DNA from 2 places in the Paenibacillus sp. NPDC055715 genome. Region 2 is predicted to be linked to the other one. Evidence: riboswitches for the same ligand, from Rfam matches in the RefSeq annotation. Region 2 holds a riboswitch; the other holds the start of a gene.

Region 1 (12,133 bases), on a different contig from region 2:
AAATATGCAGGCGAGCGTAAGAGCAAAGTAGGTACCGGGGATCGCAGTGAGCGCATTCGTACCTATAACTTCCCACAAAGCCGTGTAACAGATCACCGCATCGGGCTGACCATGCACAAGCTGGATCAGGTGATGAACGGGGAGATCGAAGAAATCGTATCGGCGCTCACGATTGCAGAGCAGGCTGATTTGATGGAACAAGAGGTTTAAGTTTTGGGACACGAACGCAATCTTGTGTATCGAATGTCGCCGGAACGGAGTATGAGTATCAGAGAAGCCTTAGTTGAGGCTTCTTCTTTTTTAGGAAGCTGCGGCGTGCTGGAGCCGCAGCATAACGCCCGTCTGCTGCTGGAGCATGTGCTCAGGCTGGAAGGCACGGCGTTCTACGCTGCGCTGGGCGATCCGTTCCCAGCCTCAGGCAAAGAGGCGTGGGAAGCGGTTATAGCCCGCAAAGCAGCGGGTGAGCCAGCGCAGTATATTATCGGACGGCAGGAGTTTTATGGCCGTCCGTTCGCAGTTTCGCCGTCAGTGCTGATTCCGCGCCCTGAGACAGAATTGCTTGTCGAGGCCATACTTCAGCACGGCGACCGGCTGTGGCCGGACGGCGCTCCGCAGGCGCTCGATATCGGCGCGGGCAGCGGGGCGATTGCCGTCACGCTGGCGGCTGAGCGGCCCCGGTGGCGTGTGGCGGCGGGGGATATTTCCGCCGCAGCGTTGGAGATGGCGGCGCATAACGCCGCTGCCAACGGCGCAGCCGTGGAGCTGCGCGAAGGCGACCTCCTGGTGCCGTTCGCGGGAGAGGCGGTGGACATCCTGGTGTCTAATCCGCCGTACATCCCGGCCGCCGACATCGCAGGCTTGCAGCCGGAGGTGCGCGACCATGAGCCGCGTATGGCGCTGGATGGCGGGCCTGATGGGCTTGGCCCGTATCGAGCGATGCTGGAGCAGCTTGGGCTGCTTCAGACCCCGCCGCGGCTGATCGGGTTCGAGTTGGGCATGGGACAGGCCAGAGACGTGGCTGGACTGCTGGAGCAGGCAGGTCATTGGAATACGATTCTGATCGTTCCGGACCTTGCTGGAATCGAACGCCATGTCCTGGGCGTTGCGGAATAATGGTGCATTTTCTTTTTGCGAGTCTTTCCTTTAGAATAAGAGGAGTATGACCGAGAAACGGCTCAGGGGGAAATCATGCTTCAGAAATTGAAAAGAATTGACGGTCCGGTTATCTTCATTCTGGTTTTGCTGATGGCGATTAGTATCATAACGGTGTATAGCGCCGGTAGAGGTCCAACCAACATTGCGGAGCACGGTAACGACTACCAGAAGATGATTGGGTATTATATATTGGGTTTTGTGGCTATTTTGGGTTTAGCGTTGGTTGATTTTCGTATTTTTATTAAAAAGGCGCTGTATGTATATGGCGGTGGAATATTCCTGTTGGGTCTCGGCTTTTTTGGCGGGACGGTTAACAACTCTCAGGGCTTTTTGAAAATTGGTGGCTTGAACCTTCAGCCTGCTGAGGTGTTTAAGCTGGTGCTTATTATTTTTCTGGCTTATATGCTGATAAAGAAACGCAAGAGCAAGCTTTATTTTATACAGGATGTACTTCCAGTTGTTTTAATGAGCTTTGTCCCGTTCGCTATGGTTATGGCGCAAAATGACTTGGGTAATGCGATCGGTTATATTGTCATCGTTATTGGTATGTTGTGGATCGGTAATGTGAAGGCCTCTCATGCGTTGATCGGATTTACGATTTTTGCAGTCGCCGCAGGCGGCGGGATCAAAGCGTATATTTCTTTCCACGATGAGATTGATACCTTTATGAAGGACATTGGCCGTAGTCACTGGGTTGAGCGTCTGGACCCTTGGCTGGTACCGGAAAAAGCGACCGCGAAGGCATCTTATCATACGAAAAACGCCAAGTTGGCCATTGCCTCCGGTGGAATGATGGGCAAAGGCTTTTTGCAGGGGACTTCGGTGCAATCCGGTCGTGTGCCTTACACCTATGCGGATTCTATTTTTGTGGTCGTAGCGGAGGAATTCGGCTTTGTGGGCTCATCGGTGTTACTGCTGCTATATTTTATTTTGATTCACCGAATGATCCTGATCTCGCTGGAATGTCGTGACCGTGCCGGACCGTATCTTATCGTCGGCATTGTGTCCATGCTGCTGTATCAGATTTTTGAGAATATCGGCGCGTTTTTGGGCATCATGCCACTAACGGGAATTACGCTCCCTTTTATAAGCTATGGGGGGACGTCATTGCTCATTAACATGACTAGTATTGGCTTGGTTATGAGTATCAAGGTACACGGTCAGGAGTTGGAGGACGATCTGCCACAGCCATACCGAATGAACTTGACGATGGAGAAAAAAGCTTAATGCCATGCTTCTAAATGGATACCATCTGATATTTAGGTGAGAAAAAATAGTGAGATACAAAGGGTCCAGATTGTGAAATCTGGGCTTTTTCGCATTCGGGGGTAACTCTGTAGCTTCGGCCCAGATCTATGTGCTCGATGTAGGGTGTATTGGGTATTTTTAAAATGATCTTGAACATTTTACGAGATTCATAGGTTTAGCCTCTCCCAAACCGGATAGACTGATAGACATGATAGAGTTTGGGGGGATTGGGATGAGAAGCTGGACCAAGCAAGCTGCAATGATACTATTTTGTGTTTCGATATTAATGATGTCGTGGGAAGGTCAAAAAACAGATGCCGCCATGACACCAGGGGCAAGAGGGCCTGTAGGGGCAGGGATGGCAACGACAGGAGCGGGCGTCATTCCTCATGATTCCATCCGATTGCGTATTTTGGCCAACTCGGATCGCCCGGAGGATCAGCTGGTAAAACGTGAAATAAGGGATTCCATCGTACAACAGATGAGTGCGTGGGTGGGCAAGCTGGAAAACCCGCAAAGTTTGGAGCAAGCCAGAGTGCTGATTACTGCTCATTTACCCGAAATTGACCGTTTAGTAGGCGCGGAACTGGCTCGACGGGGCATTTCATACGATCATCAGGTGGAATTGGCAAACGTACCTTTTCCGACGAAGATGTACGGTGGACTTGTCTATCCCGCAGGTAAGTATGAAGCGCTTCGGGTCACGTTGGGACAAGGTAAAGGGCAAAATTGGTGGTGCGTGCTGTTTCCTCCGTTATGCTTCATTGATGCAGGCAGCGGGGAAGCGGCGGCACAAACCGTCTCGGCAAAAGCGGACCAAGGAGGCGGACGGACGAATGCTGCTGACAAGGAGCCGGAAGTACGGTTTTTTCTATGGGATGCGTTAACGGGGTTGTGGGGATGGGTGAGTGGTCTTTTTGCCTAATCGTCGTAAGTTGTAGAAAAGAGAACAACGGGTGCATGACCCCGGTATGTTATAATGGGATATAGGGTTTACAGCTATGAGACATGGACAGATTCGGTTTAGATAAGCCGCCAAAGTAAGTTCTTTGGGGATAGAGCAAACTGAACAGGACTGTATGACAATAAGGTGTGGGATGATCTGATATGAGCGATAAATCGAATCAAATACAAGGTTTGCGCGGAGAGTCTGTGCAGAAGGAAAAATATGAGCGGGTACTGGATGAACAGGGGCTTCATGAACTAAAGCCGCCGTTGGCGGATTCCCATACGAAATGGTGGGACGTAAGAGGCTTGGTTGTTGAAGGGGAATTCTCTGGTGAAATGTCATCTGGACAAGCCCGTATTGCGGCGGAAAAAGGCATTCGTGAGGCCGCCGCGCTGCTGCAAGCAGGAGAGACGGTAGCGTTCCCTACCGAGACGGTGTACGGCTTGGGCGCGGATGCGCGCAGCACGCAAGCGGTAGAATCGGTATTCGCCGCCAAAGGGCGTCCTTCCGATAATCCGCTGATCGTGCATGTTTCCGACCCTGCCCAGTTGGACGGCATGGTAACGGAAGTGAATGATATGGCGCGGGCGCTGATGGATGCGTTCTGGCCGGGACCGCTCACGCTGGTGCTGCCCGTGATGCCGCAAGCACTGTCGCCCCGTGTGACGGCGGGGCTGAACACGGTCGGCGTGCGCATGCCGGATCATCCGGTAGCGCTGCGCCTGATCGCGGAAGCGGGCTGTCCGCTGGCTGCGCCAAGCGCCAATCGCTCGGGTAGGCCCAGTCCGACCCTTGCACAGCATGTGCGGGAGGACCTGGAGGGCCGCATCGGCGGCATTTTGGACGGAGGCCCCACGGGTGTGGGGCTGGAGTCCACGGTGGTGCAGGCTGGTGACGATGGAACCGTCACCATCCTGCGCCCCGGCGGAGTGACGGCCGAGCAGCTCGCTGCGGTCGCTCGCGCCGTCGAGCTGGACCCGGCGCTCGCCGCCGCTTCGCCCGGCGAGGACGACGACAGCCCGGCACCGCGTTCGCCGGGCATGAAGTACACGCACTACGCGCCGCGAGGCCGCTTGAGCGTAGTGCAAGGCCCGTCACCCGCTGAGGTGACGGGCTGGATTCGCGCCGCGCTGGCGGAGGCGTCCGCGCGCGGGGAGCGCACGGCGGTGCTCGCGTTCGAGGAGCATGCCGCTGGCTATGCCGGAGAGCGCGTTTACGCGCTGGGCAAGCTGGATGCGCTCCATGAGGCGGCGCAGTGCCTGTACGGCGTGCTGCGCCGCTGTGACGAGGAAGGCGTCACCTACATCTTGGCGGAAGCTTGTCCGCCGAAAGGGCTGGGAGACGCTGTCATGAATCGCCTGCTCAAAGCAGCAGGCCATCGGATCGTCCGTCTCTAGGACGATCTGGACATTTGTCCATAGATGTAGAGGCTTTAAATTGATTAGCCTTTCAGCATCATTATCCTATCACCTTATCCCGGTGCAGCCACGTTCACCGTATGCTTGTACTGTTTTGCCTCTTGTCCGCATAACGTGTACAAGAAGCGGACGGATACTGGGGGGATGGAGTATGCTGGCAGCCTCTGCCCATGCCGGGCAGATTGTAACAATTTTGGTCATGGCTGTAGCGCTGGGGATGGACGCGTTATCGTTGGGCGTAGGGATCGGTATGAAAGGGATACGCTTGCGGGACGTGCTGCGGATCAGCACGATCATTGGCTTTTTTCACATTTTGATGCCATTGCTAGGTATGTTCACAGGCCATTATATGAGTTCTTTACTGGGTCATGTAACGACCTACTTTGCAGGGGGATTACTCATCCTTTTGGGCGGGCATATGGTTTATAATTCCTTCAAGGGGGACGGAGTACAGGTGCTGGACCATCGTTCGTCCTTGGGCCTTTTGTTATTTGCGCTTGGAGTGAGCGTCGACTCCTTTTCTGTTGGGGTGTCACTTGGCATGTTCCAGAGTGATTTAGTACTGACCGTTCTGGCGTTTGGCTTTTGCGGGGGGGCGATGGCGATGCTGGGACTGCTGTTAGGCCGCAAGGTCAGCCGCAATCTGGGAGACTATGGAGAAGCGGTGGGCGGTGCCATTTTACTGGCGTTCGGCTTTATGTTTATGTTTTGATTTTGGGGCGGACAGTGTAAAATAAATACAGGATTTTGGTAATCCTCATGTTTATATATTTTTTCAACATACGGGGGTGAAGACGTTGAAACATATCTTATTCGTATGCACAGGGAACACCTGTCGCAGTCCGATGGCTGAAGGGATGCTGTGCAAGCTGGCTACTGAGCACGGGCTAGGGTTGGAAGTGCGTTCAGCGGGAGTAGCCGCGATGGAAGGCACACCCATTTCCCGACATGCAGAGGCGGTGCTACGTGACCACAATATCTTGGATCAAATCACCTCAACTCCTTTGAACGGTGGGCTTGCCGAGTGGGCACATCTGATTTTAACCTTGACCCAAGGGCATAAGCAGCACTTAATTCAGCGCTTTCCCCAAACGGTGGGCAAAGTGTTTACGCTCAAGGAATATGTGGAGGACCGGGATTCGGTGCTGAATGATGTGCAGGAGCTGGATGGCCTGTACGCCTTGCAACAACTGATGGGTTCGCTGGGTCAGGAGCTATCGGCACAGGAGCGTGAGCGGATGATTGAACTGCGTCAACGTATTTCAGGCTTTGATATTTCCGATCCGTTCGGCGGTTCGCGTGAAGATTATGATGTCACGGCTGCGGAAATCCTAACGGCGCTGCACAAGCTGGTGGACAAGCTAAAGGCTTTGTCCGAATAAAGTTTGTATCACTCATCTATTTTGTACGCGATCTGTTGATTTTCGGCGGTTAATCCGTTAAGATAAGGTGGAAAAACAAGAATCCGGTGTAACTGGCGACAAAAGTGGGAGTAACCACGATGGAGCACCGGATATACGGCCGGTCGCCTGGGCAAAAGAGCAAATCCACATAGGTTGTGGACTGCTCTTTTTTCGTATATGAGCTAGGTCCGGCCTCCAGTGGCCTTCCGTTCGGACGAATGGCCATTATTACTTCCGTATGCTGTTACTTCGAGTATCCAAACCGAGAAGGGTCCTTTAAGCGGTTCTTCCATTTTTCCTGCTCGAAATCCGATTTATCGGCTATAATATAGTCAAGATTGTGATATCAGGAGAGAGTGTGTTGAACGTGGGGCATAAGCCCGTGTCCAGTCTCTGTGGGGCTGTTCAACCAAAGGAGGTTCCAATGGTAGGACAATTGGATCATGAGGTTACGCTTAAAGCACAGACCGCTTCTGTCATGAAGGAAATAGCAGAAGCAGCCAGTCTCAAGGCTGGTCGCCTGTTAGTTATCGGCGTAAGCACCAGTGAGGTGGCGGGAAGCCGGATTGGCACGGCGGGAGCGCTCGATGTGGCGCAGCAATTGCTGGCTGGAGTGGAGTCTGTTCGCAGGGCGTACGGCTTTGATGTAGCGTTTCAATGCTGCGAGCATTTGAACCGTGCGCTAGTGCTTGAACGAGCCGTACTGGAGCGGCTGGGACTGACGGAGGTTGCCGCCGTTCCCGTTCGTACGGCAGGCGGATCTATGGCTACCGCCGCCTATCGTTCGCTGGAAGATGCCTGTCTGGCGGCGAATGTACAGGCGCATGCGGGAGTAGACATTGGCGAGACGCTGATCGGTATGCATTTGCGGCCGATTGCCGTTCCGTTTCGTCCAGGCCTTCGCTGGATTGGCGAAGCGCGTGTTACGGCGGCGTTCACTCGTCCTCCGCTCATTGGCGGACAACGAGCGGTGTATAGTCTGGAGCAAGAAGGCGGCGGAAGCTGCGACTAGCATTTGTATTTTGGCTGGGACTGCATGTTTGTACTGATCTTTTTTTTGCATTGATGATGAGGTACCCAACAGAGGAGCAGGCGTTTGCCTGTATACCTGACAATTGACCATGGAGAGGGAGTAATCAATCATGATGGAACATCTGCGTAAAAGTGACCCGGCAGTGCTGGAAGCAATGGGACTTGAACTGAAACGACAACGCCACAATATCGAGCTGATCGCATCCGAAAATATCGTCAGCGAAGCAGTAATGGAAGCAATGGGCTCTGTACTGACAAATAAATATGCTGAAGGTTATCCGAGCAAACGCTACTACGGTGGCTGTGAGCATGTAGATATCGTCGAGGACATTGCACGCGACCGTGCCAAAGAACTGTTCGGTGCAGAGCATGCTAACGTACAGGCTCACTCTGGAGCGCAAGCGAACATGGCGGTATATCTGGCAGCTCTTAAACCTGGAGATACCGTACTGGGTATGAACCTGGCGCACGGCGGTCATCTTACACACGGAAGTCCAGTTAACGCCTCCGGCTTGTTGTATAACTTTGCCGCTTACGGCGTACGTGAAGACAACTTCCGCATCGACTATGATGAAGTGCGCAAGGCAGCCTTCAAGCATCGCCCTCGTCTGATTGTAGCCGGAGCGAGCGCGTATCCGCGTACCATTGATTTTGAAGCCTTTGCCTCCATTGCCAACGATGTGGGCGCTCTGTTCATGGTCGATATGGCACATATCGCGGGTCTTGTGGCAGCGGGTGTTCATCCAAGCCCGGTTCCGCATGCTCAATTTGTAACAACAACGACACATAAAACGTTGCGTGGTCCGCGTGGAGGTTTGATTTTGACTCGCAAAGCGTGGGCGCAAGCGATTGATAAAGCGATTTTCCCAGGTATTCAAGGGGGACCGTTGATGCATGTGATCGCATCCAAAGCCGTTGCCTTGGGTGAAGCGCTCCAGCCTTCCTTTAAAACTTATGCGCAAAACGTAGTTCGCAACGCCCGGGTGCTGGCTGAGTCATTGCTGGCTGAAGGCATTAACATTGTATCCGGCGGTACGGATAATCACTTGATGCTGCTGGACACGCGTAACTTGAATATCACTGGGAAAGAAGCGGAGCATGTGCTGGATTCCGTGGGCATCACGGTCAACAAAAACTCGATTCCTTTCGACCCGACCAGTCCATTCGTTACCAGCGGAATTCGCATTGGTACACCTGCTGCAACATCCCGTGGTATGGATGAAGAGGCTATGGTCAAAATCGGTAAAATCATTGCTGAAACTCTCAAAAATCCGAAGGACGATACGGTATTGTCTAAAGCCAGCCAAGCTGTTGGCGAACTGACAGACAAATTCCCGATCTACCCAGGTATTCAATACTAATTCATCTACTTGTTTGATAAGGCTGTTTTTCTTCCGTAAGCTGGAGGGGAAACAGTCTTATTTTGATTTCTAGCGACTAAAAACTTACATTTTTAGGTAATAACCGATTGCAGTAAGGATTTGTTGCGCTTCCCTTCATAGGGTCATTCCGTTCCTGCGGGGTTGCTCATCGTGATCGAGTTGACCTTTCAGGTTCCGTGCTACTTTCTGTTCGTCAATTCCGTGGGCAAGCACTGCATCACCAAGGAGTTCAAATTCGTACCCGCTTTCAAAAGTATCACGTCCAGTGACGAGATGACAGGTGATCTGGGTGCTGAGATATCCCGGCATGTGAGTGAAGGCGAGATATGGAGGAGGAACTTTCAACGTTTCCCAAAGAGACTGAATCAGGATCTGAGCAGTAGCATGCAAGCCTATATAACGGGAGTCATTACGAAGGACGAAATGCTTCAGCAATTTCAGGGAGCGTGGGGCAATTTGAAGTATAGATAAAAGTTTGATGCTGTATCAGGACACAAAGCCTGTAGCTTGGGCAGGAAAGTCCAAAGTTCAAGGCTTTGAAGGTCAAGTGCCGTCAGAGCCTTTTTTATGAACTTTTTGTATGACAAAAGTCACTCCTGAAGTGGGCGAAGTACGCATTTTATCTGTCCTATCTTTTCTTGACAAAAGGTTGCGGTGTCAGGTGTTAAATCAATCAAGGGAATGTTATAATAAACAGGATTTACAGGCACGCATTGCATCTATGCTTATTTGGTTTGTACAAATAGGCTACATAGATCCTTTCTATAAAGGATGTTCGATATTCTGGTGCGAAAGAACGTGACGATAATAGCGGAGGGAATATATCATGGCAAAACTGGTGATTTGTGATCACCCTTTGATTCAACACAAACTTACATTTATCCGCGACGTGCGGACCAACACCAAGGATTTCCGCGAACTGGTGGATGAAGTAGCAACTTTGATGGCTTTTGAAATTACGCGAGACATCCCGCTGGAAAGCATTACGGTGCAAACACCGGTTGCTGAGACAGAAGGTAAAGTGATTTCCGGACGTATGTTGGGCCTCATTCCGATTTTACGTGCAGGCTTAGGTATGCTGGATGGCGTCGTAAAGCTGTTGCCAGCAGCAAAGGTAGGACATGTGGGACTGTTCCGTGATCCCGAGACATTGCAGCCTGTGGAATACTATACGAAGCTGCCTACAGACGTGACTGAGCGTGAATTAATCGTGATTGATCCGATGCTTGCAACAGGCGGCTCGGCGATCGCGGCTATTGATGTGTTAAAAAAGAGAGGCTGCACCCAAATTAAAATGATGAATTTGATTGCCGCTCCTGAGGGAGTCAAGGCCGTTCAGGATGTCCATCCTGATGTAGATATTTATGTTGCTGCACTGGACGAGCGTCTGGATGATCACGGCTACATTATTCCGGGTCTTGGTGACGCAGGAGACCGTCTGTACGGAACCAAGTAAACGGCCTCTGGTCATTTGGCATAATATATGGGCGTTACGGACAAGTTGTTTTTCATAGGAGAACGATTTTGGAGCCGGACGTTTATTTTGAAAAGGGGTTCAACAGAAAATGTCCAAAATCAAAGTGATGACTATTTTTGGCGTGCGTCCGGAAGCGATTAAGATGGCTCCTCTTATTTTGGAGCTTCAACGTCACCCCGAGCACATTGAGTCTGTAGTATGCGTAACGGCTCAGCATCGCCAAATGCTCGATCAGGTTCTAGAAGTATTTAATATTCACCCTGACTATGATCTGGATGTGATGAAGGATCGTCAGACGCTTAATGAAATTTCCATTCGTGTACTTCAAGGTCTGGAACCCGTGTTACGTGAGGCAAAGCCTGATATCGTGCTCGTTCACGGAGATACGCTGACGACTTTTCTGGCCAGCTATGCGGCCTTTATGCAACAGATCGAAGTAGGGCATGTGGAAGCAGGCTTGCGGACGTGGAACAAGCTTTCTCCGTACCCTGAGGAAATGAACCGTCAGTTGACAGGAGTGCTGTCTGATCTTCATTTTTCTCCTACATCTTTATCGGCTGGAAATTTGCGGAAGGAAAATAAACCTGAATCGCGAATATATGTAACAGGCAATACAGTGACTGACGTATTCCAGTATACGGTTCGCCAGGATTACGAGCATCCGGTGCTGGAATGGGCTAAAGGCAAGCGCCTGATTCTGATGACGGCACACCGTCGGGAGTCCCAGGGGGAACCACATCGCCAAATTTTTAGTGCGGTCAAACGGATTGCGGACGAGTTTGAGGATATCGCTATCGTGTATCCGGTTCATCCGAGTCCGGCTGTGAAGGAGCCTGCATTTGAGATTTTAGGCAACCATCCGCGTATTAAGCTGATCGATCCGCTGGATGTGGTGGATTTACACAATTTTTATCCGCACACTCATCTCATTCTTACCGATTCCGGTGGTCTTCAGGAGGAAGCACCTTCATTCGGCGTGCCTGTATTGGTACTGCGCGATACGACTGAAAGACCGGAAGGAATTGAAGCTGGCACACTGGAACTGGTGGGTACAAATGAAGAGAATGTCTTCAATCGAACCAAGGCTCTTTTGACGGATTCTGCTTTATATGAGTCTATGAGTCAGGCAGCAAACCCTTATGGCGATGGACAAGCATCGGTAAGAATTGTAAATGCGATTTTGCACCATTATGGTGTTCAAACCGAACGTCCTGAAGAATTTCACACAATGTTCACAGAGGGTGTTCGTACGATATAATTATTCTTTATAAGGTAAGCATACAGTTAAACTGTACGGTTACCAAGGAATACAGCAATTTTAAGATGCTTTGTCGACTGATTTTATACTTTAAGGCGCTAAAAATCTCAATTGACAAAGCATCTTATATTTAAGTAAAATGGACTGGAATTGCAGGGGTGACATGGAAAAGTGGCCAAACCTTCCAAGCAAAACAACAACCGAAATAACACCGGAAATGCCTTCAAGGCAATTGGACTGGTGAGTGCTATCGGCATTGATTTGGCGATATGCACACTGGGTGGTTTTCACGCCGGAAAGTGGTTTGACGCCAAACTGGGTGGCTCCGGAATTTGGATTGGCGTAAGCGTTCTCGCAGGCTTGGTTGTAGGCGCATTGAGTATTGCCCTTGTGATCGGAAAGGTTTTGAGGAATAACCATGAGTGAGATGACCCGAATGCAAAGAATGCTATGGATCGTAGCGCTTTTTATTATGGCTCTGTGTTTCCTGGTCTCTGTTTTCATGCCCCAACATCGTGATATTGCTCATGGACTTGTTCTGGGAACGGGAGTAAGCTGTCTTAATGTGCTGTATATGTCCTACAAAATTCGGCAGGTTGCGAGTGCGGCCGCCGATGAAGGCAAGAAGAGAGCGGTGGGCATCGGCTTGGGTGTTCGCTTAGCGACCTCTATTCTGGCAATGGGGCTGGCATTGAAATTTCCGGCCTATTTCCATGAGATCGCTGTAGCGGCAAGCTTGGTGACTGGACAATTTCTTCTTTTATTTATTGGCATCATATTCGCGCTTCAGGAAAAATGATGGCTCAACTGA
Region 2 (12,133 bases):
TCAATAACTTGATCCGCAGGTCGCCGAGTCTTTCCGCGTGGCTCATTCAGACGATATCCAAAAGCCACCATGCAGGAAATGCCGAAATGCTCGGCATCCATGATCCTTCTTCGGAAAGAGTTTGTTCGATTTTGATTTTGTTAAAACCTTCCAGTTGTTTTTTGGCCCCCCAAGATTATGGGAGCAGCTTCTCACGCATGGCGTTACTTTGGACGACAACGAATCTCCAGGGTTCAATGCCAAACGAGTTGGGGGATAAACGACCTGTTTCGAGAATAAAATCGAAGTCCGATTTGGAAGAACTCTGACTCCGATTATTAACTTAATGAAGGATTTGGGGAGAAGACTATAAAACCAAGCATCGTGTAGGCGTTTCGAGATCGCTTGGAATCACTCTGGCCATTCGCTCAATTCCGCAATTTTGCTGTTAAAATCATAAGTGACCTCGGCCCCCAGCTTGTCAAAAACAGAACGGAGGGGAATAAACGCCTGCCCCTTTCCGGGCAATAACCCCGTTACTTAGGGAGACAGGCGTACCGTTGAGGCGGACGAGAATCGGTTTTTGTACAGGAACCGGCGTACTGTAAAGAAATTCATAATCCCCTATGCCGAGCTGTGAGCATGGAAGCAGAATATGGCTTGGGACGAGCTCCTCCAATGGTCAGCCCGTAATTCGGCTGCGCACGATCAATAAGGTTTGTTCTTTGATTTGTGCAATTTCACGGATGAGTGTAGCTGTTTTGGTTTCATAGGATTGTTTGACATCTAAGTCCTTTAGTGAGGCAAGGTTAATGTCAACGGTAAGCAGGGCGGATTGAGCAGCAGCTTCAAACAGGATTGCGCCTATGCCGAGATCAGAAATGACATTTTTATTGGACGCCTCCACAATTCGGTAGGCGTGGGACAATCCGTCCCGGCATACTTCCAGCAAACGCATCGGCACCTCAATGGCGGCGATCACTGCGTTCTGTAGGGAATGGGTTCGATAGCGTTTTTCTTCGTCTGTTTCTTTGGGCAAGCGCAATGCGGTCATGTATTGTTCAAAGGATTGAATGTCTGCGGTCATCAGTTCCTCACAGCGCGCAGACAGATTTTCCATGCTATGAATCACTTCAGTGATTTGTCCATGAACATGCGCGTATTTTTCTCCTTGGGAAAGGTTGGCGGTCATGGAGGTCATAGCCGCGCCCAGTGCCGCTGCCAGTGCGGATACACTTCCTCCTCCGGGGGTAGGCGCTGCGCTTCCAGCTTCTTTCAGAAAATGCCTGATGGAATCATTCCACGACAGTTCACTCATGAATAAACCACCTCTCTGGAGTATTGTTGCAGGTCAATCGCTTTGAGCAGATTTTTGTACAAAATTGCAGTCGTTAATGTGCCGACACCGCCGGGCACGGGAGAAATCGCATGTATCTTTTCTCCAACGTCTAAGGCGGCATCCCCCACTATTTTTCCCTCCAGCGTCTCGTTAATTCCTGCATCCACCAGAATCAGGCCGGGATGCACCATATCCTGTGTAATCACATCAGGGCATCCGACTGCGACGAAGGCAATATCTGCATGACTCAAATGCTCTGCAATATCACGTGTGCCCGCATGACAGGCGGTGACGGTCGCATTTTCTCTTTGCAGCATGTGAAAGAGCGGGAGTCCCACGGTCTGTCCGATGCCAACAAGAGTAACATTTTTGCCTGCCAATGTATGGCCGTAATGTTTGAGCAGTTCAATACAGGCTTGAGGTGTAGCGGGATACAGTCCAGCTTCCCCTGTAACGGTAGCCAGTTTATTGCCCGGGGTAATTCCATCAATGTCCTTGTACGGGGCGATGGACTGTTTGATGACGGATGCGGATAAATGCTGGGGAAGGGGCAATTCCAGCATAATGCCATGAACATGAGAGGCTTCATTCAGGCTGTCAATCAGGTGAAGGAGCTCGGCTTCTTTAACATGGCGGTCAAAGATATGAAGATGAAAGGAGATGCCCAGCTTCTCCGCTATTTTTTGCTTGGTCCGGGCGTAGTAGGCAGAGGCAGGATCGCCTTCTACCAACAGTGTTGCCAAATGAGGGCGATGCCCTTGCTGTTTCATTTGTTCTACCTGGGTACGGATCGTTGAATACACTTGCTCAGCTGCTTCTTTGGATTTCATAATGATAGCCATAGTCCGAACCTCCTCTAAATTTATCGCATAATGGAATCAACAGGGTGTCATGGTCTTGTAAAACGAAAAAAAGTATTTGCACAAGGTCGTCACGACAGACGAATCCTCTGCAAATACTTCTCCCAGGCGAACGGCACGCTTTCATTGTATGCTCCCTCGTGGTTGATTCCACTGACTTCGCCAGTCACATACAGCGTTATTTACTTTGTATTTTAACAAATATTCTACCGAAAATAAACCCGTGAACATTTGGCAAAGAGGTAATGTTATTTGCCTATATGACAAATGTCATATCCCTGAACTGACATTTATGACTACATCGAACACAGGTACCCCCTTATACTAAGGTTAGATCAACATGTACGCCTGACGAGATCAAGGTATGGGCGTCATTTTAAAGGAGGATCAACACTAAGTATGACACAACTCCCATTAGCCCAATTGAAAAAAAATATGGCTCCCTACGAGAAAATAAACACGAGATCCAGCGTTCTGCAACTCATTAACACCCTGGGTCCACTGATCCTGCTATGGTATGCCGCTTATCTTAGTCTGTCGGTATCGTATTGGCTGACCCTTCCCATTACTATTATTGCTTCCGGGTTTGTTATACGAACGTTTATCATTTTTCATGATTGCGGTCATCAATCGTTCTTCAAAAGTCGCAGGCTGAATGACATTGTAGGCACGATTACAGGTGTTATTACACTTTGCCCGTATGACCAATGGAAAAATAGTCATGCGATCCACCATGCAACCAGCAGTAATCTGGATAAACGAGGCACAGGTGATATGTGGGTGCTTACGGTGGAAGAGTATGTAGAAGCTTCTGCATGGACACGACTGGCTTATCGTATATACCGGAGTCCATGGGGTATGTTCGGACTCGGTCCGATCTACACTTTTTTGATTTCCTATCGCTTTAACACAAAGAATGCAAAACGCAAGGAAAGAATAAATACGCATGTAACGAATATATCTCTAGTTTTATTGTATGCACTGTTGTGCTGGACTATCGGTTGGCAGGCTTTTGTTTTGGTGCAGGCACCTATTTTTTTTGTATCAGGTGTGCTGGGAATATGGTTGTTCTATGTACAGCATCAGTTTGAGGATTCGTATTTTGAGCATGATGAAGACTGGAGCTATATTAACGCAGCCGTAGAAGGCAGTTCTTATTATAAGCTTCCTAAGGTATTGCAATGGATTACAGGTAATATCGGTTTCCATCACGTTCATCATTTGAGTCCGAAAGTGCCGAATTATAATTTGGAGAAGGCGCATGATGCAACCCCGCAGCTTCAAAAAGCGACGACCATCACGGTAAGAACCAGTCTGCAATCTCTGAAGTTCCGGCTTTGGGATGAAAGTACGAAAACCTTTTTGACCTTTAAACAAGTGAAGCCGTTGCTCACCAAACGGGTTGCCGCTACGAAATCCGTTCCCACATCTGTTGTGAGCACGGAAAGAAAATAACTTTGTACGAAACGCGATATGATAAGATAAGGGATGTAAGCTGAATTAGTGAATCATAAAGGGTGGGTAGGATGCAAAAATGGTATCAGATTTTCCAAAGAAATACGGGGCTTAGCCCTTATGTGTGGATTGTCTTTTATATCCTGCCCTTTTATTTTTTTAGCTCTTCATCTACAAGTCATATTATTCTGGGCACCGCCATTATTTTAGTTTTTTTTGCTTGTTATGTGCTGGCTTTTGTTTCGCGGGGCTGGCTGATATACTTCTGGACCAGTGTACAGATCGTCATATCGATTACGATGACGCTGCTGTTCAGCTATATGTATTTTTCCATATTTATCGCCTTTCTGATCGGTAATATTAAAAGTAAAGCCGCATTTACGACACTGTATATTCTTCTTATGATTATTACCATTGGATTGATCAATTATGGTTTTGTTTCTGATAATCCTGTTTTTATTAAGCAGATCCCTTTTATTCTGCTGAATCTGCTTGGTGTAATCTTGATTCCGATAACCACTTTTAACCGAAATAAAAGTGATCGGCTTCAAGTGCAATTGGAGGATGCCAATAAGAAAATATCGGAATTGATTAAGCTGGAGGAGCGGCAAAGAATTGCGCGCGACCTGCATGATACCTTGGGTCAGAAGCTGTCACTCATCGGGCTGAAAAGTGATTTGGCTGGCAAGCTGATGGGTCAGTACCCGGAGCGGGCTCGCGCTGAAATTAACGATGTCCGTCTTACGGCGAGAAGTGCGTTAAAAGAAGTGCGGGAATTGGTCACTCAGATGCGAGGTATGCGATTAGAGGATGAATTACTGCGTATTCGACAGATTTTAAAGGCTGCTCACATTGAATTCACCTTGGAGGGCGACCCAAAGCTGGAGCATACGTCTTTAATGAACGAGAATGTGCTTAGTATGTGCATGAAAGAGGCGGTGACCAATGTGGTTAAGCACAGTGGTGCTAGAGCTTGCTTCATTGCCATTGAGCCGTCTCGTAAGGAGCTGACCCTTCGGATTCAGGACAATGGAGTCGGCGTTACGGGAGAACATGCAGCCTTTCGGGGGAATGGTCTGCGAGGGATGAAGGAAAGACTCGAATTTGTGAACGGCTGTATGGAACTGCGTTCAGATCAGGGAACGGTCCTGATCATTAAAGTGCCGAATATCACTGAAAAGCCAAATGAGGAGGTGGGGCCATGATTCGAATTGTCATTGCGGAAGACCAGCGTATGCTGCTGGGTGCTTTGGCCTCCCTGCTGGACTTGGAAGAGGACATGAAAGTAGTCGGAAAAGCAAGCAACGGGGAAGAGGCTTTAGAACTGGTCAAGCTGCATCAGCCGGATATATGCATCATGGATATCGAAATGCCAATCAAGAGCGGATTGGATACGGCTGAGGAACTTAAAGGCTTGAATTGCAAGGTGCTGATTCTAACCACGTTTGCCCGTCCCGGATATTTTGAACGGGCCATCAAGGCAGGCACGCACGGTTATCTGCTCAAGGACAGTCCCAGTGAAGAACTGGCTTCCTCGATTCGAAGTATTATGGCAGGCCGGCGTATCTATGCCCCGGAACTGGTCGATGATGCTTATGCCGAAGTCAACCCACTAACTGAGCGTGAAAAGACCGTTTTGGCGCTCATTGCAGACGGAAAGAACACAAAAGAGATTGCTGGTGAACTGTATATAACGACAGGAACGGTGCGCAATTATATTTCAGTTATTCTCGATAAGCTGGGTGTCAGCAACCGGATTGAAGCGATTATGCGCTTTAATGAAAAAGGCTGGTTTAAATAAGCGATAGCAGAAATGTCCAAGGAGAAACAGGGTAGCTATGAAGGAAGACATAGCCTCTCTGTTTTGTTGTTTTATCCGTAGATTTGATATGCCTTTAGCCTACTTCCTTGTGATACAATAGGATAGCTGTCCATGGGATGGACTGAAGTACAAGGAGGAACGGAAGCACATGAAACAAGCCCCGTTTATAGCTGTTGAAGGGCCGATCGGAGCAGGAAAAACGACTTTGGCTTCGATGCTTTCAACGGAGCTGCATATGCCGATTATTAAAGAGATTGTCGAGGAGAATCCGTTTCTCGATAAATTTTACCAAAATATAGATGAGTGGAGCTTCCAACTGGAAATGTTCTTTCTCTGCAATCGGTACAAGCAACTGGAGGATACGGGCCTGCAATATATCGAGAAAGCACAGCCTGTTATTTCCGACTATCATATGTATAAAAATCTGATTTTTGCTGAGCGCACCCTAAAGGGTGTGAAGCTTGAAAAATATCGCCAAATCTATCATCTGCTCACAGACGATATGCCTAAGCCGGATATGATTATCTACATTAAAGCCGATTTGGATACGCTGCTAGGCAGAATTCGCAAACGGGCGCGCTCCTTTGAACAGGAGATGGACCCAGCATATCTGGAGCAGCTCATCACGGATTATGACAAAGGCATGCAATTTCTCGCCGAACAAGCTCCTTTTCCCAAGATATTGACCGTTAACGGGAATGAGATTGATTTTGTAGAAAACCGAGCCCAATTTGAACAGATTGTTTCCGATGTAAAGGAGCTTATACAATGAATAATTACAACATCCCCGCGAATGCCCTGATTACGGTAGCGGGTACGGTAGGTGTTGGTAAATCCACGCTGACGGGCGCTCTGGCTGAACGCCTAGACTTTAAAACCTCACTGGAGAAGGTAGATCATAATCCATATCTGGAGAAGTTTTATCACGATTTCGAAAGATGGAGCTTTCATCTGCAAATTTATTTCCTGGCCGAGCGCTTCAAGGAGCAAAAAAACATTTTCTTGTCCGGTGGAGGCTTTGTGCAGGATCGTTCGATTTATGAGGACACAGGAATCTTTGCGAAAATGCATGCCGATCAGGGGACGATGAACCCTACGGATTATGAAACGTACACCGGTCTGTTTGAGGCGATGGTGATGACGCCATTTTTCCCACACCCGGATGTACTGGTCTATCTGGAAGGCAGCTTGCCATCCATACTGAGCCGGATCGAGGAGCGCGGTCGTGAAATGGAGATCCAGACAGAGCGATCTTATTGGGAGCAAATGCATCGCAGGTATTCCAATTGGATCAACGAGTTCGATGCCTGTCCTGTGCTTCGCATGAACATTGATGAATATGACGTGCATGACCCAGCTTCCATGGATGCCATTTTGGTAGAGGTAGGCAAGATTATCTCCAAAAAATAGAAGTAGGTATAAAACCCAATAAACATACAAGGACTGTGGTACAATCAGAGATGAATTTGGCTGATGATCGCAGTTTTTTTTTGTCGAATAGATTATTTCTAAGGACGAAGTATGCATAACCGTATAGTGGACAAGCTTAGGCTAGAATGCGAGAATAGATACATATATTAAATGTAAATTACTCACGGGGAAGGATGGGATACTGTGATGCGTTTTGGTATTATTGGAACCAACTGGATAACGGAGAGATTTATTCAAGCCGCGGTAGAGACGGACGAATTTGCCCTGACGGCGGTGTACTCACGAACAGAGGATAAAGGCATAGCTTTTGCCGCCAAATATAACAGCCATCCGGAGGTATTTACAGACCTAGCGCAAATGGCTGCAAGTGATCAGGTGGATGCCGTATACATTGCCAGTCCCAACTCCTTGCATGCGGAGCAAGCGATTGTGTGTATGAATCACGGAAAGCATGTGCTGTGCGAGAAGCCGTTTGCCTCCAATGCAAAGGAGGTGCAGAGCATGATTGAAGCCGCGCGCAACAATGATGTTTTGCTGATGGAGGCCATTAAATCCACGCTTATGCCAAACTTTAAAATTGTTAAAGAGCATATGTATAAAATAGGCCGGGTTCGGCGTTATTTTGCAAGTTATTGTCAATATTCATCACGCTTTGATGCTTTTAAGCAAGGAAAAGTGTTAAATGCCTTTAATCCGGCTTTTTCGAATGGCTCATTGATGGATCTTGGGGTTTATTGCCTGTATCCTATGGTGGCATTGTTCGGCAAACCGGAGGAAGTTCGTGCGGTTGGCGTGCTCCTGTCCTCTGGTGTAGATGGGGAAGGCAGCATTGCTATGCGATACCAGGATATGGATGCTGTCGTCATGCATTCCAAAATTGCCGATTCCTATTTGCCAGCCGAAATTCAGGGTGAAAATGGAACGATGGTGATTGATAAAATTAGCCAACCGTATGAGGTGAAGATTCATTATCGGGACGGCACGATTGAGGATCTGACGAAAGCACAGACGCGTGAACCGATGTATTATGAAATTCAGGAGTTTATTGATCTGATTAAAAGCGGAGAACGCAATAGCTCCGTTAATTCACTGGAGTGTTCACTCGCAGTCGCCGAAGTGATGGAGGATGCAAGACAGCAGATTGGCCTTCGCTTTGAAGCGGATTTGAAAAATACGTCTGCACATTAGTTGGATAGTGATTCAACGATACCCTGGCACAGGGAAACGGGGCTGCCGGTTTTGCATACTTTGCAAACATCCGGTCGGCCTTATTTGGTTTTATATGCCCCAAAAAGTGTAAGCTGCTGTGATCACAGGAGAATGAAGGATGTATCCGTTTTTATTCACAGATTTCCCTCTTGTCTTAAGGTGTTAATCATGCGGTGTGCTTCAGTTGACATTCAAGTCGCAAATTGTCCCTTAAAATCGCGCTTGATCCGGAGTAAGCCAACAAACCGGCCCTAATCATCAGCAAGCTTATTTAGAATACGTTATACTATGAAATATTGTAAATGTTCGACTTAAAACTGCTATTTGGGAGTGAGTTTGATATGGCGAAAATCGTTAAGGTGAAAGATGTTCTGATCGGTGAAGGCGCGCCTAAAATCTGTGTTCCGATGGTGGGAGAAACGTGGGAGCAACTGAAGGAAGAAGCTGTCCATTTGCGTACACTCGACCTGGATATCGTGGAGTGGAGGGTCGATTTTTTCGAACATGTAGAGGATTTGGAGAAGGTGAAGGCTACCTTGAATGAAATCCGGTCCATCTTGGCGAATATTCCGCTCGTCTTTACGTTCCGCAGCGCCCGGGAAGGCGGGGAAAAGGAAATTAGTACGGCTAGTTATGTGGAGTTGAACCGCACGGCAGCCGAAACGGGACAGGTAGATATCATTGATGTGGAGCTTTTTAATGACGAGGCCGATGTGAAGGCGCTGGTGGAAGCTGCGCATAAGCATAACGTATCCGTGATCATATCCAACCACGATTTTCAGAAGACACCGTCGAAGGAGGAAATCGTATCTCGGTTGCGTAAGGCGCAGGAGTTGGGAGGCGATCTGCCTAAAATAGCGGTCATGCCGACAAGTACGGCCGATGTGCTGACCTTGCTGGATGCCACGCGTACCATGGCAGAGGAATATGCAGACCGGCCTATTATTACGATGTCGATGGCGGGAAAAGGTGTCGTGAGCCGTCTGACCGGAGAGCTGTTTGGTTCGGCTTTAACCTTTGGTGCCGCTAAGAAAGCTTCTGCGCCAGGGCAGATACCTGTCACTGAACTGAGAGAAATATTAACAGTGCTGCACAGTCATTCATAAAAGACACATGGTATTCATGCTGGCAACCCATGAACTAGCATCAAGAAAAGGAAGGCTCGCATGCAGTAAGCATGATTGAGCCTTCCTTTTGTTAAGTGTTTGTGAGTTCAGGAGACGCAGGTGGTCTACCGATGATCCTGTTAGAAACTTAATTCAATCCACGGGTAGGCTCATACAGTTCCCAACCGAGATTTAGAGTTTGAATAATATAGTCTGCGACTTCTTCTTCATCCAACTGATCTGTATCGATCTTGGAGTGATTCACCGCGTAAGTGTCTTGTCTGGAACGGAAAAGAGCTTCAATTTCCTCCAAATTCTTGTTTTGCAGATTGGGCCGGGTATCAATGAGCATCTTGAGTCGATCCTTCCAGGATTCCCAATTTAAATCTAAAAAGAAGACAATAGATGAAGCCAGGCAGGCCTGTTTAACCTCTTCTTGTAAAAAGGCACCGCCGCCAACCGAGATGACTTTCAGGCGGGTATTGTTGCATAGTTTGAGAATATGATCTTTTTCAATCTCACGGAATCTTTTTTCTCCATATGTTTTGAAAATTTCTGTGGTCGGCATATTGTACTCTTGTTCAATCTCCTGATCAATATCCACAAAGTCCCGATACAGCTTGCGCGCGAGATGGGAACCGATCGTTGTTTTGCCTACGCCCATAAAGCCGATGAGCACAATATTTTGTTCTCTTAATGGAATCTCACTATTGTTTTGCACGATAACCACTCTTTTCTCACCAGTAATGTTGAGTTGTAACGCTTCAAAGCATTAAATACATTATACGTTCATCAAACAAGTCATTCAATAGTATAGATCACGTCAAAAGCGAGGGTCAATGGATTCATTGTACGAAGGTGGTGATACGGGTTCAAAGGCTTTAAATCCGGTAATACGAGCGAGTCTGGCAATACTAAATATTAATTGAAACAGGATAGGAACGCTCAAAAGACAAGCCGGGCTTCGTTCAGAACGAGTACTGTGATATGATCGTGCTACTACACTCTATACAAAAAAGTTGGGAAGCTATGAGTCTATTTCATCCATATGTGAATGTTGACGGTACTTTGAATGATACGCAGGTATGGAGTCGGGAAGTTTTATATACAGGTACAAATGATAGACATGTTGAACGTTTTTACGTGTCACCTTCTGAGAGTTATGTGTTCAAGCCGTTAACCAATGATGGGCAAGAAGGCCGGGAGAGATGGGTTTATGAGCATGTACTTCCTTCACTACCGTCGGTTTATCCCCGATTGCTAGATTGGTCTGATTCGGGGGAAGATGGCAGTGGGGAATGGATGATTTTTGAGGACCTTGGTCCGTTACATCATCTACACGAAGAAGAAACCATGTTGCGAGCTGTTGGACTTGTAGCAGGATGGCATGCTTTGCCGACGGATCGTTTTACCGGAATTACACTGCGAGGACCGAAGCCGCTTATTCAAGATTTGGTTGCTGAACTGTATATGCGCCAGCTTGATGTGCTGAAGCTTTGCAACTCGTTAGGGGTTCCTAAACAGCAGGTGCAGCGTATGTATGCACAGTTGGATCCGTTCACTTTTTCACCGCAGCTTGTGCTGTCTCATGGTGACCTTCATCCGGGAAACTATGCGCTAAGTGGGGATCGGCTGATGGTGCTGGATTGGGAGCATACCCATTTGAACACACCGCTTTGGGATGTGTATCATCTGATTGATATGTCCCATCCATTGTATCCTCGGCGTATGACGTCCGATTTGCGAATTTGCTTGCTGGACAGGTATTTGGAGCAGATGGAGCTGCTGGGAGCAGGACTGGATCGGGGCACATTTATGCAAGAATACAGCATGTTTGCCGTGGTATTTACACTATGGATGCTGTTGTTAATTGAAAGTGATTTGCGAAAGATCGGAACGAAATTGTATATAAACGGTGATAAATGGTCAAAAGAGCAATTAGAAGCCCAACGGGGCGAGGCGTTAGCCTGCTTGAACCAGTGCGCAGCGATGCTGGAATGGGGACAAGCCAGACGATGTAAATCAAGGGTTTGAACTACAGCATGCATACAGATCGCAAAACGAAGGTGGGGATATATATGAAAAAAGTCGGTTTGGTCATGAGAAAAATACAGTTTGCCGAAGCGCAGGGCCCGCGTATTTTTGCGGAACGTCTGAAGCAGATCGGGCTGGAGCTGGGCGTGGACATCGTATTTGTGTCCCCGGAGCGCCATGTCAGCAGCCATGATTGGCTTCCAGGTTATGAACATGAAAAGGGCGATCTGGTCAATTATGACGTGGTACTCGACCAGCTTCATGAGCAGCAGATTGAGCATGTTATTTATACGGTATCCGGCTTTACATATTTGAATATGTTTTTTAAAAACAGTGTGCTTTTTCCGCACAGTTTTCCTGATCCGGCGCTTACAGGCTATGAGATGATGAAGCCTTTTTACCAGATTGTGGACAAGGCTATTGTGCAGACTGACTTTCTCAAGCAGGAGATGGCATCCAAATTTGGTGTAACCGATGTGACGGTCATCCCCATTGGATTTAATGAGCGGCTGGTGGAAAAGCATTTTGACCCTTCGCAGGTCGTGGAGAATCGGGTGATGTGGATTGGAAGGGATGAGGAGAATCGGCGTCCTGATCTGGTGTTGGAGTATGCACGGCATAATTCCGACAAGGAAGTTTACATGGTGTTTGGCGGGGAACGCTACAAGGAAAGCATGAAGAAGTACGATATCCCTGACAATGTGAAGCTTCAATTTGCGTTGACGCAGGATGAGGTATTCGCGCTAATGAATACGGCGAAAGTATACTGGAGCTGCTCCCAATTCGACACGTTTGCGATGCCGCTGACCGAAGCGCTGGCTATGGGTAAAATCGTCGTGAAGCCTGAGCATCCTTGCTACGGACATATCAGCTCCACGCACTCTTTTTCGGGCAATGA

What was found. Region 2 has a riboswitch for ZMP and ZTP ahead of ACWGOO_RS07410 (bifunctional 5,10-methylenetetrahydrofolate dehydrogenase/5,10-methenyltetrahydrofolate cyclohydrolase). Riboswitches for the same ligand answer to the same signal wherever they lie in the genome.
Region 1: another riboswitch for ZMP and ZTP. It lies ahead of ACWGOO_RS12385 (TIGR01440 family protein); the one in region 2 lies ahead of ACWGOO_RS07410 (bifunctional 5,10-methylenetetrahydrofolate dehydrogenase/5,10-methenyltetrahydrofolate cyclohydrolase).

The regions. Positions count from the first base shown of each region.
Region 1 is NZ_JBSHGA010000006.1:174,809-186,941, reverse strand. It holds gene prfA (peptide chain release factor 1) at 1-210, shown strand, start outside; gene prmC (peptide chain release factor N(5)-glutamine methyltransferase) at 214-1,113, shown strand; gene ACWGOO_RS12410 (FtsW/RodA/SpoVE family cell cycle protein) at 1,189-2,382, shown strand; gene spoIIR (stage II sporulation protein R) at 2,636-3,328, shown strand; gene ACWGOO_RS12400 (L-threonylcarbamoyladenylate synthase) at 3,511-4,749, shown strand; gene ACWGOO_RS12395 (manganese efflux pump MntP) at 4,922-5,482, shown strand; gene ACWGOO_RS12390 (low molecular weight protein arginine phosphatase) at 5,568-6,152, shown strand; ZMP/ZTP riboswitch at 6,231-6,312, shown strand; gene ACWGOO_RS12385 (TIGR01440 family protein) at 6,598-7,185, shown strand; gene ACWGOO_RS12380 (serine hydroxymethyltransferase) at 7,316-8,566, shown strand; gene ACWGOO_RS12375 (hypothetical protein) at 8,738-9,058, shown strand; gene upp (uracil phosphoribosyltransferase) at 9,414-10,043, shown strand; gene wecB (non-hydrolyzing UDP-N-acetylglucosamine 2-epimerase) at 10,153-11,322, shown strand; gene ACWGOO_RS12360 (AtpZ/AtpI family protein) at 11,494-11,748, shown strand; gene ACWGOO_RS12355 (ATP synthase subunit I) at 11,741-12,121, shown strand.
Region 2 is NZ_JBSHGA010000003.1:91,996-104,128, forward strand. It holds partial or broken gene ACWGOO_RS07400 (nitroreductase family protein) at 1-298, opposite strand, end outside; gene ACWGOO_RS07405 (cyclodeaminase/cyclohydrolase family protein) at 662-1,297, opposite strand; gene ACWGOO_RS07410 (bifunctional 5,10-methylenetetrahydrofolate dehydrogenase/5,10-methenyltetrahydrofolate cyclohydrolase) at 1,294-2,160, opposite strand; ZMP/ZTP riboswitch at 2,274-2,358, opposite strand; gene ACWGOO_RS07415 (fatty acid desaturase) at 2,578-3,633, shown strand; gene ACWGOO_RS07420 (sensor histidine kinase) at 3,705-4,838, shown strand; gene ACWGOO_RS07425 (response regulator) at 4,835-5,434, shown strand; gene ACWGOO_RS07430 (deoxynucleoside kinase) at 5,604-6,227, shown strand; gene ACWGOO_RS07435 (deoxynucleoside kinase) at 6,224-6,865, shown strand; gene ACWGOO_RS07440 (Gfo/Idh/MocA family protein) at 7,073-8,074, shown strand; gene aroD (type I 3-dehydroquinate dehydratase) at 8,437-9,201, shown strand; gene ACWGOO_RS07450 (shikimate kinase) at 9,350-9,922, opposite strand; gene ACWGOO_RS07455 (aminoglycoside phosphotransferase family protein) at 10,189-11,235, shown strand; gene ACWGOO_RS07460 (glycosyltransferase) at 11,280-12,133, shown strand, end outside.